One region of the Anabaena azotica SJ-1 genome, then DNA from elsewhere that is predicted to be linked to it. Evidence: predicted binding sites of a transcription regulator. Region 1 holds the regulator's gene; each other region holds the start of a gene.
The links. The regulator HrcA, encoded in region 1, represses chaperone genes, less so after heat shock. The targets are predictions, from matches to a motif close to TTAGCACTCNNGANTCNNGAGTGCTAA.
Positions count from the first base shown of each region.

Region 2: the regulator HrcA is predicted to act here: its motif matches at 1,802-1,828, upstream of groL (chaperonin GroEL).
Region 3: the regulator HrcA is predicted to act here: its motif matches at 2,412-2,438, upstream of groES (co-chaperone GroES).

Region 1 covers NZ_CP178454.1:3,143,703-3,147,994, reverse strand. Annotated here, with positions in the region: gene ACLLO5_RS13925 (AAA family ATPase) at 1-200, opposite strand, end outside; gene ACLLO5_RS13920 (DUF2834 domain-containing protein) at 329-1,006, opposite strand; gene hrcA (heat-inducible transcriptional repressor HrcA) at 1,010-2,116, opposite strand; gene ACLLO5_RS13910 (rhodanese-like domain-containing protein) at 2,614-2,973, opposite strand; gene ACLLO5_RS13905 (DUF3352 domain-containing protein) at 3,038-4,292, shown strand, end outside.
Region 2 covers NZ_CP178454.1:1,069,721-1,074,012, forward strand. Annotated here, with positions in the region: gene groL (chaperonin GroEL) at 90-1,769, opposite strand; gene ACLLO5_RS04635 (MraY family glycosyltransferase) at 1,928-3,010, shown strand; gene fabG (3-oxoacyl-[acyl-carrier-protein] reductase) at 3,178-3,918, opposite strand.
Region 3 covers NZ_CP178454.1:1,485,749-1,490,040, reverse strand. Annotated here, with positions in the region: gene ACLLO5_RS06420 (response regulator transcription factor) at 496-1,173, opposite strand; gene ACLLO5_RS06415 (hypothetical protein) at 1,503-1,673, opposite strand; gene groES (co-chaperone GroES) at 2,461-2,772, shown strand; gene groL (chaperonin GroEL) at 2,905-4,292, shown strand, end outside.

The DNA.
Region 1 (4,292 bases):
AAGTTATCAATATTTATATTTTTATTTTTCTCTATTCCATCAACTATAAAGTCTTTTGCAAACTTCATAGCTTTAATCAAATTAGATTTTCCTGAAGCATTAGCACCATATATAATTGACGATCTTAATAACTTGATTGATTCTTGAGAATCTCCTCCAACTATATGATGATTGTGGTGAGTATCATTTGAAGCAATCATATTAAAATCTACCCTTTTGTTAAAGGATAGAAAATTTTCCACTGTGAATCTAATTAACATATTGCTTGGGCTTAAACCATCTAATCAATTGCCTTCATCATAGTTCTAAACCAAACTCTGATGTGAAACTATTTTGTCAATGTTGCTTGCTGATTATCTGTTAACTCTACATCCACTTCCTTTACAGATGGCCGCACACACAAATAAATCAACGCACCAAACAAAGGAATAACTGCAAATAACCAAAATAATTGATGATCCTTCCAACCTCTTCGCGTCATATCATCTCCTAATAAAGTAGAAAATAATAGACTCAACATACAAAAATCCAAACTCATGACATGAATAAATCTGCTAGTTTGCCATTGTTGAGCAAAATTAACCCAATCCCCTTGCAAACTATAGATGACTAAGGCAACTGCACCTAAAGTTAATAAAATACCAGTGATGCGAGAATCAAATATTTTCAAAAATAGATTCTTTGTACCTACAAATTCTGGATTTGGTTCTCTTAAAGCTAAATAGGGTAAAAGTGCAAAAGCACCAACTGCAAAGGAAGCTGTAGCAAACGGCCAAGCGCGGATTTTTTGCCCTCTTCCATCAATAAATAATACAGAACTGTAGATTAAAGGCCAGATACCCATGATATTAAATAAGGCAATTATTACAGGATTAATCCCTTGGAAATTACCTGTAGAAAGACTTTTAATTAACTCAAAAGTATCTGGTTGATCAGGAGGAGCAAGTAAAAAGGCATAGGAAATAAATCCTAGCCATAATAAACCAAAGGAAATTTTTCTCAGCATAAATTACGAAGTTTGACTAAAAGCTTCCGATAGATAATCTGCGGCTGCTGCTACAACTGCGATCGCACCTTCATAGTCTAACCGAGTTGGACCCAAAACACCTACACTTCCCACAGGTACAGAACCTCGACGATAGATAGAAGAAATCAAAGAGCAAGTCCGAATCGGTTCTAGTGGGTTTTCTGTCCCAATTCTCACTGTCACCCTTGACTTACCCGTTTCCTCAACATCCGATTCTTCACAAATTAACCGCCATAATTGCTCTTGTTCTTCTTCTAAAAGATGAATGATAGTTTGTACTTGTTGTACTTGAGAAAATTCTGGTTGACGTAACACCTCACCCACACCCCGCACCATAATTTGTGTTGTATTTGGTGCTACTGTCCGACGCGCTAGTTCTGCAACTGAACTTTTTAAGAATTCTCCATAGCGTTGAAACTCTTGATCTAATTCACTCCAGTCCAGTTTAGCTAATTCTAATAAACTCCGTCCTCGCAAGTGGCTGTTCAAAAAGTTAGAAACAATCTGTAATTCGTGATCAATTACCTCTGGATCAGGTTTAGTTTCTGAAGATGCAGTAAACAAATCCATCACCTTAGAATGTGTTTCATAACTATCTGTCACCACAATCAGCATAATTCTATCAGCTTCAATTTGGACTAATTGCAAATGTCGTAATTGAGCCGTAGTTGTTTGTGGCATGGTAATTAAGGTAATACAACCACTCAAAGTTGCCAAAATTTGAGCAGCACCTTGTAACAAAGCTTCCAAACTCCAATCTTCCCAATGGAGACGTTGTTGTAAAGCTGTTTCTACTTCCTTGGTTAAAGCTTCTGTGCGCGTAGCGTCTCGCAAAGAAGGTGTAATAAGTTGATCAACGTAAATTCGATAACCAGAATCAGAAGGTATTCTACCCGCAGAAGTATGTGGTTGGTAAAGTAATCCTGATTTTTCTAAAACACCCATGACATTGCGGATAGTTGCGGAACTAACACCAAGGTCAAATTCTTCAATTAGGGCTTTAGAACCAACAGGTTCTGCTGTAGCAATATAGTGGCGCACAGTTGCCCAAAGTATATGCTGTTGTCGATTTGTCAGCTGGACTTGCATAGGAGGATATTTTACTGAAGGCAAATTTTAATCAAGGGTTGAAAAAATCTGTGGTTTTCACCACACAAAAAATTAATTATTAATTAAGTCAAGATTGCAAATTATATATTTATACTATATTAATTTAGTGCAAAGCTTCCCTTCCGCATTTATTTTGTGCGTATTCATTAATACAGCCTCACTCATAGCACAAAAAAAGATAAATTCCCGTCTACTTAATCATATTATTTAATCATATCCATTGAATAAGCTGTAGTTGAATATACAAAAGATCCATTTGGGTTTTGTTACATAGCTGGCTGTGAGTAAATAAAGGGGGAAGAAGGCAAAGGGCAAGAGGGAGAAGTAAGACCCTTTTCTTCGCCCCTAGACTCCATACCCCAAAACCTAAGTAATGGGACAGAATTAATTACACAACTCATTTTTCTGTTCCCTGTTCCCCGTTCCCTGTTCCCTCTCTCAACGAGTGAATTTAATTTTGTCCGACTACTTATTCTTTAATACTGAGGAATTTCTGAATCAACTAATATGGAGTAGGCAGAAATACCACCCGTAATATTTTTAACATTTGTAAAGCCTTGACTAATTAACCATTGACACATTTGAGCAGAACGCACACCGTGATGACACAGGACAAGAGTTTCTGCATTAGCATCAAAACGGTTAGGCACTTGCTCACCCCATTCGCCAAATTGACTCAGTGGCAGGTTGACAAAGCCTTCAATACTGGCTATTTCTACTTCTTGTGGTTCGCGCACATCTATCAACTGCAAACCAGGGTCACTGTCAACAAGACGTTTTGCTAGTTCTTCCACGCTAATCTGGGTCAAGGACTGACCAAAAGATTTACCTGTCATGTAGTTTTTCTAAAGAATCCTATACTATTTCATGGTGGCAGAAAAGCGAGAAAATAGGTTGAATGTGAATAATCAACGTTCCTTCTTTGGTTTCCTAATAGCTGGTGTCATTGCCGTGCTACTAATTGCTGTTGCTGGCTTTTACTGGTTTTTCGGCAAAAGTCCGGTGAAATTCAGCACTCCTATCTCTCAACCTGGGGCTGCTGTATTTGTGTCGAAGTTGTCACCTGTTATGGTGTCATTGCTGGTTAATCCTGACCGTTTGCAAGCAATAGAACAAAAAGGGGAAATTTCCCAACTCAAAAACAGTTTTTTAGCAAAAAGTAATATAAATTACCAAAATGATATTAAACCTTGGCTCAATAATGAAATTACATTGGCTGTTACTAGCCAAGATATAGACCGTGATCCAGAAAACGGGCTACAGCCAGGATATTTAATGGCACTTGCTACTGATGACCCAGAAAAAAGCCGTGAGTTTGTGGAAGTGTTGTTTTCTAAGCGGGCTTTAGCTGGAACAAATTTACAAGTAGAACAATATAAAGGTGTGAAATTACTTTATGACTATCCTGAAATAGCAAAACCCGCAGAAATCCAAAATCCAAAATCCAAAATCCAAAATTCCTTAGCTGGTGCAGTTATTGATAATTTTGTTTTGTTTGCTAATGATATTAAGGTGCTGCGAGAAGCAATTAATAATGTTCAAGCCCCAGATTTAAATTTGAGCAGTTATGCTGAATATCAGCAAGCTCTGAAAGAATTACCTAAAGATGCTGTAGCTGTAGGTTTCCTAAATTTGCCGCTGGTTGCACAATGGCAAGGTCTAGAACTGCGAGAATCAACCTATAACAGCCAATTGATTTCTTTGGTTTTAAATTCCCAAGGACTTTTGGCTGAGAGTACGTTTTTCAGTACATCTGAAGTTGTTCCTGTATCTATTCCACTTTCTAAACCTGTGGGTGCATTGCAGTATATTCCAAAATCAGTAGGTTTGGCGATCGCAGGTGCAAATTTAACTAATCTGGGTAATAGTAATTTAGCAAAACTCTGGCAGCAAGGAACAGCAACGATATATGGTTCCCCGGAAGAAGCTTTTTCTCGCTGGCTAAAACCTGTGATTGATGTGCAGAATCGCTGGGGTTTAAACTTAAATGAGGATATTTTTAGTTGGGTAGTAGGAGAATATGCAATTGCTATTTTACCCAATCAAGCAAATACAAACCCGGATTGGGTGTTTGTGGTGGAAAAAACACCGCAATTAGCATCAGGGATAGCGCGATTAGATGACATTGCGAAGAACAGCGGTTTTAATGTCAGTT
Region 2 (4,292 bases), 2.1 Mb from region 1:
TCCCTGTTCCCTGTATAAAAAACAGTTTGCCTTTTTGTCAAGACAAACTGTAGAAAAAATTACACTTTATTTATTTGGAACAAGGGTGATTAGAACATACCCATACCACCCATGCCGCCCATGCCGCCCATACCGCCCATACCGCCCATGCCGCCCATGCCGCCCATACCAGCGTCAGGTGCAGCAGCTTTCTTTTCAGGCTTTTCAACCACGATCGCTTCGGTGGTTAAAACCATACCTGCGATAGAAGCGGCGTTTTGCAATGCAGAACGGACAACTTTGGCAGGGTCAATAATACCTGCGGCGATCAAATCTTCAAATTCTCCAGTAGCAGCGTTGTAGCCGATGTTAATGTCGGTTTCTTTAACTCTAGAAACAATGACAGAACCTTCAGCACCAGCATTGTCTGCAATTTGCCGTAAAGGTGCTTCTAATGCTCTTTGCACAATCTCAGCGCCAATTTTTTCTTCAGCGTTGAGGCTATTCTTAATCGCATCTACTTTTGTAGACAGGTGAATTAAGGTTGTACCACCACCGGGAACAATACCTTCTTCTACTGCGGCTTTGGTGGCGTTGAGAGCGTCTTCAATCCGCAGTTTACGGTCTTTGAGTTCGGTTTCGGTGGCTGCGCCCACTTTAATTACTGCCACACCACCAGCCAGCTTGGCGATGCGTTCTTGGAGTTTTTCGCTATCGTAGTCGGAATCTGTTTCTTCCAACTGTTTGCGAATTTGGGCGATTCGCTTCTGCACTTCTGGTTTGGTGGAACTACCAGCCACTATGGTGGTATTTTCCTTATCAATGGTGATTTTGCGGGCTGTACCCAACATTTCCAAAGTAGCTGTATCCAAGCTCAAGCCGATTTCTTCAGAAATCATCTGGCCATCGGTGAGAATGGCAATATCTTGTAATAATGCTTTGCGACGTTCGCCAAAACCAGGGGCTTTAATGGCTGCAACGGCTAAAACGCCCCGTGCTTTGTTCACTACTAAAGTTGCTAAAGCATCACCTTCTAAATCTTCAGCAATGATCAACAAAGGTTGACCTAAACGGGCAACTTTTTCCAGTACAGGTACTAAATCCTGAATGGCGCTGATTTTTTTGTCTGTAATCAGGATGCGGGCGTTTTCAAATTCCACTGTCATCCGATCATTGTTGGTGATGAAGTAGGGAGAAATGTAACCCCGGTCAATCTGCATCCCTTCCACTACTTCTAATTCGGTGGTGAGGGATTTGGATTCTTCAACGGTGATGACACCATCTTTGGTGACTTTTTCCATTGCTTGTGCCAGCATATTGCCGACTTCTTCATCGTTACCAGCGGAAACAGTAGCTACTTGTGCGATCGCACTTCCTTCTACTGGTTTAGCTACTTTCGCAATTTCAGCCACCAGCGCCTCAACAGTTTTATCTATACCCCGCTTTAAAGCAATGGGGTTTGTACCTGCTGCTACGTTTTTCAGTCCTTCTCGCACAAGTGCCTGTGCTAGAACTGTAGCGGTTGTAGTCCCATCTCCAGCTATATCCTTAGTTTTAGATGCTACTTCTTGGATAAGTCTAGCACCAGTATTTTCTAAAGGATCTTCTAATTCAATTTCCTTGGCAACGGTGATACCATCGTTGACAATTTGAGGGATACCAAATTTTTTTTCTAACAGGACGTTACGACCTTTTGGTCCCAAGGTGATTTTCACAGCATCGGCCAGGAGGTTAATACCCTTTTCTAAAGCCCGCCGAGATTCTTCATTAAATGCAATAATTTTTGCCATGTTTAATTTTTCTAACGCTTCCATTAGACAATTTAGCACTCACAGGTTAAGAGTGCTAAGAGTTTCAGCTACTCAATTTTACAAATAGTCATAAAAAATTGATTAATATTACAGTTGATGCTCATTTTGGATACTAGCAGTAATGGTTGAATCGGGAGATGAATTTAGACAACTCCCTTAGATCCCTTGGTATTGCTAACCCTAGCGGCACCGGCTGGTTGGCGGTAGTATTTACTTTTATTTTGGCTTGGCTTGTAACTTGGCGTTTGATTCCCGCCATCCGTAAATTTGCTTTGCGGGTAGGTTGGGCTGATCAACCGAACGCTCGACGACTTAACCGAGAACCCTTACCTAATGCCGGAGGTTTGGCTATCTATGCCGGTGTTATTGCCGCTTTAGTATTAGCCAGTCTTTTACGACCCATTGAACTCCAAGGCGTATTAGCTCAGGTATTAACTGTACTGTTGGGAGGTTCAATCTTAGTTCTCGTTGGCTTTATTGATGACCAATTTGGCTTACCTCCTTCTGTGCGTTTGTGGGCGCAGATGATCACAGCCCTGTTATTGGTGGCTAATGGCATTAGTATCAAAGTCACGTTTGGTACACCTATCGACTCGCTATTGTCAATGGCATTGACAGTATTGTGGGTAGTAGGTATTACCAATGCCATTAATTTGATGGATGGGATGGATGGTTTAGCTGGCGGGATCAGTTTTATTACTGCCATGAGTTTGTTAGGGGTTTCTGCTCAGTTTGACAATCGGGCAGCAGCAACCCTGGTTTTAGCTGCTTTGGGAGGTGCAGCACTCGGCTTTTTAAGACACAATTTTCACCCTTCACGCATCATCATGGGTGATGCTGGAGCATACTTTTTTGGCTATGTACTAGCCGCAACTAGCATATTAGGAAAACTTCAACAAAATACTGTTTATGCTCTGATCCCAACGGTTTTATTTCTGATGTTGCCGGTATTAGACACCACTCAAGTGTTTGTGCGGCGACTTTTAGCAGGAAAAAATCCCCTGAGTACACCCGGTAAAGACCATCTACACCACCGTTTGCTGGCTTGGGGTTTCTCCCAACGTTATGCAGCTTTTACTCTCTGGTCAATCACCTTGTTTTTTAATTTGCTGGCAATGAGAATACAAGGTATGACTTTATCTGTGATGTTGGCTTCTGCCATCAGTATTATTTTGCTTTTGGGTTTTACTATCTGGCAGAGAATCCACAGTAATTCTTAATTACAGCAGGAGTTCAGGAGTTCAGGAGTATGGCTTACGCCACGCTTCGCTATCAGGAGTTCAGGAGTCAGGAGTCAGGAGTCAGGAAGAAGAAAGAAGAAAGAATTAATTTTCTCCCCCATCCTCCCCTGCTCCCCTGCCCCTCTGCTCCCCTGCCCCCTGTCTAATTACATCACCATGCCACCATCGACATTAAAAACTTGTCCAGTGATGTAAGCTGCGGCGGGATCAGCTGCTAGAAAGCGCACCATGCCAGCAATATCTTCTGGTTGACCAAAACGCCCTAGTGGGATGTATTGCAGAATGCCTTCGGCTTTGATATCACTGGTCATGTCAGTGGTAATAAAACCAGGGGCAACTGCGTTTACTGTAATACCACGGGTGGCTAGTTCTTTGGCGACGGTTTTGGTAAACCCAATTACACCTGCTTTGGCGGCACTGTAGTTGGCTTGTCCAGGGTTGCCCATCTGCCCAGCAACGGATGATATGTTGATAATTCGTCCTGAACGTTGTTTAAGCATAATTTTACTCACAGCTTTTGTACATAAAAATACACCTGTTAAATTTAAATCTATTACTGCTTGCCATTCTTCCAGTTTCATTCTTAATAGCAGGGTGTCACGGGTAATACCTGCATTGTTGACTAAGATATCAATGCGATTAAATTTGTCTAAAGTTGTTTTTATCAATGTATCTACTTGATCTGATTGAGAAACGTCTGCTTGGAGGGCGATCGCTTCGCCTCCTGCTGCTATAATTTCTGCTACTACTTGGTCTGCTGCTGTACTAGAATTGGCATAGTTAACAACGACTTTTGCGCCTTGAGAGGCTAGTTGGAGAGCGATCGCACGTCCGATTCCTCTTGATGCACCTGTGACAATTGCAACTTGATCTTGTAATAATGTCATTGAATTTTCCTCAATCTTCAAGATACCGCGCTAATTATTCTATGGTGATTTGGGGATGATTTAAGTATTTCAACTCAGATTTTGAATAACTATAGCGATCCGATTTGATTTATGAATTTTTCGTTCTGATTTACTTACTGTTCATTCTGTTGGTACTATCACAATTCGGACACCTCTAGCATTTGTCAGCCAGCTATAATCACGATTTTCATCCCTTTATCAAACATTGTTACCAGCTTATTGATAGAGCGATCGCTAATCATAAATCTGCTAACATCAAACAACCACCCTCAGATCCACTAACCTGATATCCATCATTTATCATAGATTGCATAGACACATACCGCTGCAAATACTAACCAACAGATAGGGAA
Region 3 (4,292 bases), 1.7 Mb from region 1:
TCGCTAACCTAGCCTACGGTTATTTATAGTTGAGGAAATGGGAGATTTGCGTGAGGTCGTGTAGTAATATTTTTAGGTGATATCTGGGTTGGAAGATAGGACTTGAGGACTGTATCATAAATTATGAATTATGAAGTTTAAATTTTAAAAATCCAAATTTAGCTTCACAATCCATAATTTACGAAAAATAGTGGGAAGTTTGAAATCCTACCAATTGGTAATAACCTGAAAATCCAAAAAATTTTCATGTTTTTACTTCCTTTAGGGGCTAAGGCTCCATTCACTCAGTCGGGGCATCGACTGTTGGGTTAGGTGATGTCAGACGAGTTATGCCCGCGATCGCTTTTAAACCCCAAAATCCCACCCCTTGAAGAGGTGGGAGTATGTCAAAAGCTTTCAGATTGAATGCAAAAGAAAAATCTAGTTTTGAGTTTTGAGTTAGGACGCTGTAACCCAAAACTCATAACTTTGAAATTTCAAAAATCAGCCAAGCTTTTAAGCCATTTGATTTTCAATTGCCCAACGCGCTAATTCAGTACGGTTGTGGAGGTTGGTTTTACCCAACATATTGGAAACATGGCTTTCAACGGTACGCTGACTGACATTTAATTCTTCAGCAATTTCCCGGTTGGCTAAACCCCTAGCTACAAACTGTACTACTTTCAGTTCTGTTGGGGTCAACTGGACATCGAAGGGAACCTGGATACGAGAACCATTTTCCCCTCCCTTTGTTTGGTGTTCTTTCCAACGAATAGTTTGCTTAAGTGAGGATTCTACTTGTGCTACGAGTTCTTCAGGTTCAAAGGGCTTGACCATGTATACGTCAGCACCTTTGTTCAGTCCTTTAACTCGGTCTGCACTTTGTCCCTTAGCGGAGAGGAAGAGAACGGGAATCCAACTTGTACGTTCATTTTGTCGTACTTGTTCCACAAAAGTGTATCCGTCCATTTCCGGCATCATCACGTCACAGATGATCATGTCTGGAACTTCATGTTCTAAAATTTCCAGAGCTTCTCGTCCATTTTCGGCTGTGATGACTTCGTATCCCCGGAATTCTAAGTAATCCTTCACCAGCAAGATGAGGTTAGGGTCATCATCAATCAATAGAAGTCGTTTGTGATCTTTCATGCTGGGCTCTTTCATAGCAGTGGCACTTGTCGCGCGTCGATCCATCAAGGTCTTGAATAGTTATCCTTTATGGTGGATTATTGAGATGTTGTTTTTTTCCCCACTTAACTTGCCTTTGCTGCCTAAAAGTCTAAAAAGTGATGGACACTCTGAAGAAAATAGTAGCTAGATGGCAAAATTCCAGTAAGGATACGGAGAGCAATAGTATTTATAATGCGTTATTATATGTTGCTTTGAAAGGGGCGGGCTAAAAAACCTGATTAAATAATAATCTGTCTGGCTGACAAGTTCAGTATTTAGCTGAAGATGGCCCTGGCTCACAACTCACCCGCACTTTCATTTGCTTACTTTTGCTCTGCTATATCCCTTGGATGTTAAGCCTCAATCAGAGGTTCACAAGAAACCAGGGAAGTTTCTGGCAAAGGATGGGTTAAAAATGCTTGTGCTTCAACCACCATTATGCCGATTAAGTGTTCTGGGATGATCCGCTCAATGACTTCCGGTTTTGTTTGGCTATACCAGACCCCATCTGGGTAAACTACCATTATCTGCCTAGAACAACAAACACGCAAGCAGTTAGTTTTAGTTCTGAAGATGCAAATGGGATGACTCTCGTGAAATGGGTTGATGTGTCGCTCTTTGAGTCGCAGTTTCCAGCATCCCAGAATTCTAGATTAGCCTGTTTTGACCAGTTGTGAATCACTATCTGCTCAGAACAAACATCAAGCTGTTCGTTGAAGAATTGCTAGTCCTAGAACGTCTACAACCATTACTTAGGGTTTTAAGTTCCTTGGCTTTAGTAGTTTTGGGGATTGGACAGCAATTCTTTAGCTCACTGTATTGTTACTCATTAAGCGACTCCCTGATTACAGTTCTATAACAATTTCTCAGCTTTGCAAATAAAAGTTGTCCATATAAAAATATTCATTACTTACGCAACAGAACCAGACAACAAATACAATTAGGCATTTATACTTTAAGTGAAGTAACTTTTTGGTTCAGGAAGAAGGTGAAAGATGATAGGTGACAGGTGATAGGTGACAGGTGACAGGTGACAGGTGACAGTTAAGAGGGAATAGGGAATAGGGATATAGATGATTAATACGTTATTACTCCCCTGCTCCTCTGCTCCTCTGCTCCTCTGCTCCCCTGCTCCCCTGCTCCCCTGCTCCCCTGCCCCTCTGCTCCCATGCTCCCCTGCTCCTCCACACCCTACACCCAATTCCTAGTTCGGAAACCCGTACAGAAAACATTGTTGCCATTTGTCACTGCTTTTCGGTAGATTAGCACTCAGGAGTCGAGAGTGCTAACAAGCGAGAAAAAATTAAAATTATGGCAGCTGTATCTCTAAGCGTATCTACAGTTAAACCTTTGGGCGATCGCGTTTTTGTAAAAGTGACCGCCGCTGAAGAAAAAACCGCAGGTGGTTTGTATTTGCCTGACACCGCTAAGGAAAAGCCCCAAGTAGGCGAAGTAGTAGCCCTTGGACCTGGCAAGCGGAATGATGACGGTAGCCGTCAAGAATTGGAAATTAAAGCCGGTGATAAAGTGCTTTACTCCAAGTATGCTGGCACTGACGTTAAGCTCGGCACTGAAGAATATGTACTGCTTTCTGAGAAAGATATTCTAGCAGTCGTTAGCTAGTTCGGTGATGAGGGGTCAAACAATTCAAAATTAAAAATTAAAAATTTGGATTTTGAATTGGCACGAACTGACACCCCACTGAAAAACTGACAACTAACAAACTAATAACCAATTCAAAAAATTACACAGATTATGGCAAAGCGCATTATTTACAACGAAAACGCCCGTCGCGCCCTTGAGCGTGGTATTGATATTCTGGCTGAAGCTGTTGCTGTCACCCTTGGACCAAAAGGTCGTAACGTAGTTCTAGAGAAAAAATTTGGCGCACCACAAATCGTTAATGATGGTGTCACTATTGCTAAAGAAATTGAATTAGAAGACCATATTGAAAACACTGGTGTAGCTTTGATTCGTCAAGCTGCTTCTAAAACTAACGATGCTGCTGGTGATGGTACAACCACCGCTACAGTTTTGGCTCACGCCATTGTTAAAGAAGGCTTACGGAACGTGGCTGCTGGCGCTAATGCAATTCTGTTGAAGCGCGGTATTGATAAAGCTACTGCTTTCTTAGTTGAAAAAATTGCTGAACACGCTCGTCCTGTAGAAGATTCTAAAGCGATCGCACAAGTTGCGGCAATCTCTGCTGGTAACGACGAAGAAGTCGGTAGCATGATTGCTCAAGCTATGGACAAAGTGGGTAAGGAAGGCGTAATTTCCCTGGAAGAAGGGAAGTCTATGACCACCGAACTCGAAGTCACCGAAGGGATGCGCTTTGATAAAGGCTATATCTCTCCTTACTTTGCTACTGATGCAGAGCGGATGGAAACAGTGTTTGACGAGCCTTACATCTTGTTAACCGACAAGAAAATCGCTTTAGTACAAGATTTAGTACCTGTACTTGAGCAAGTAGCTCGTTCTGGTCGTCCTTTGGTGATTATCGCTGAAGATATCGAAAAAGAAGCTTTGGCTACTTTGGTAGTTAACCGTTTACGCGGTGTACTCAACGTTGCGGCTGTTAAAGCTCCTGGTTTTGGCGATCGCCGTAAGGCTATGCTAGAAGATATCGCTGTCTTAACTGGTGGTCAACTCATCACTGAAGACGCTGGATTGAAACTAGATACTACCAAGCTGGATAGCCTGGGTAAAGCTCGCCGCATCACCATCACCAAGGACAACACCACAATTGTTGCTGAAGGTAACGATGTCGCAGTTAAGGCTCGTTGCGAACAAATCCGCCGTCAGATGGAAGAAACAGAATCTTCCTACGACAAAGAAAAACTCCAAGAGCGTTTGGCTAAATTGTCCGGTGGTGTAGCTGTAGTTAAAGTTGGTGCAGCCACCGAAACCGAAATGAAGGACAAGAAACTACGCTTGGAAGATGCTATCAACGCTACCAAGGCTGCTGTAGAAGAAGGTATTGTTCCTGGTGGTGGTACAACCTTGGCTCACCTAGCTCCCCAATTGGAAACTTGGGCTAACAGCAACCTCAAAAATGAAGAGTTGACTGGTGCTTTAATCGTTGCTCGTGCTTTACCTGCTCCTCTCAAGAGAATCGCAGAAAACGCTGGTCAAAACGGCGC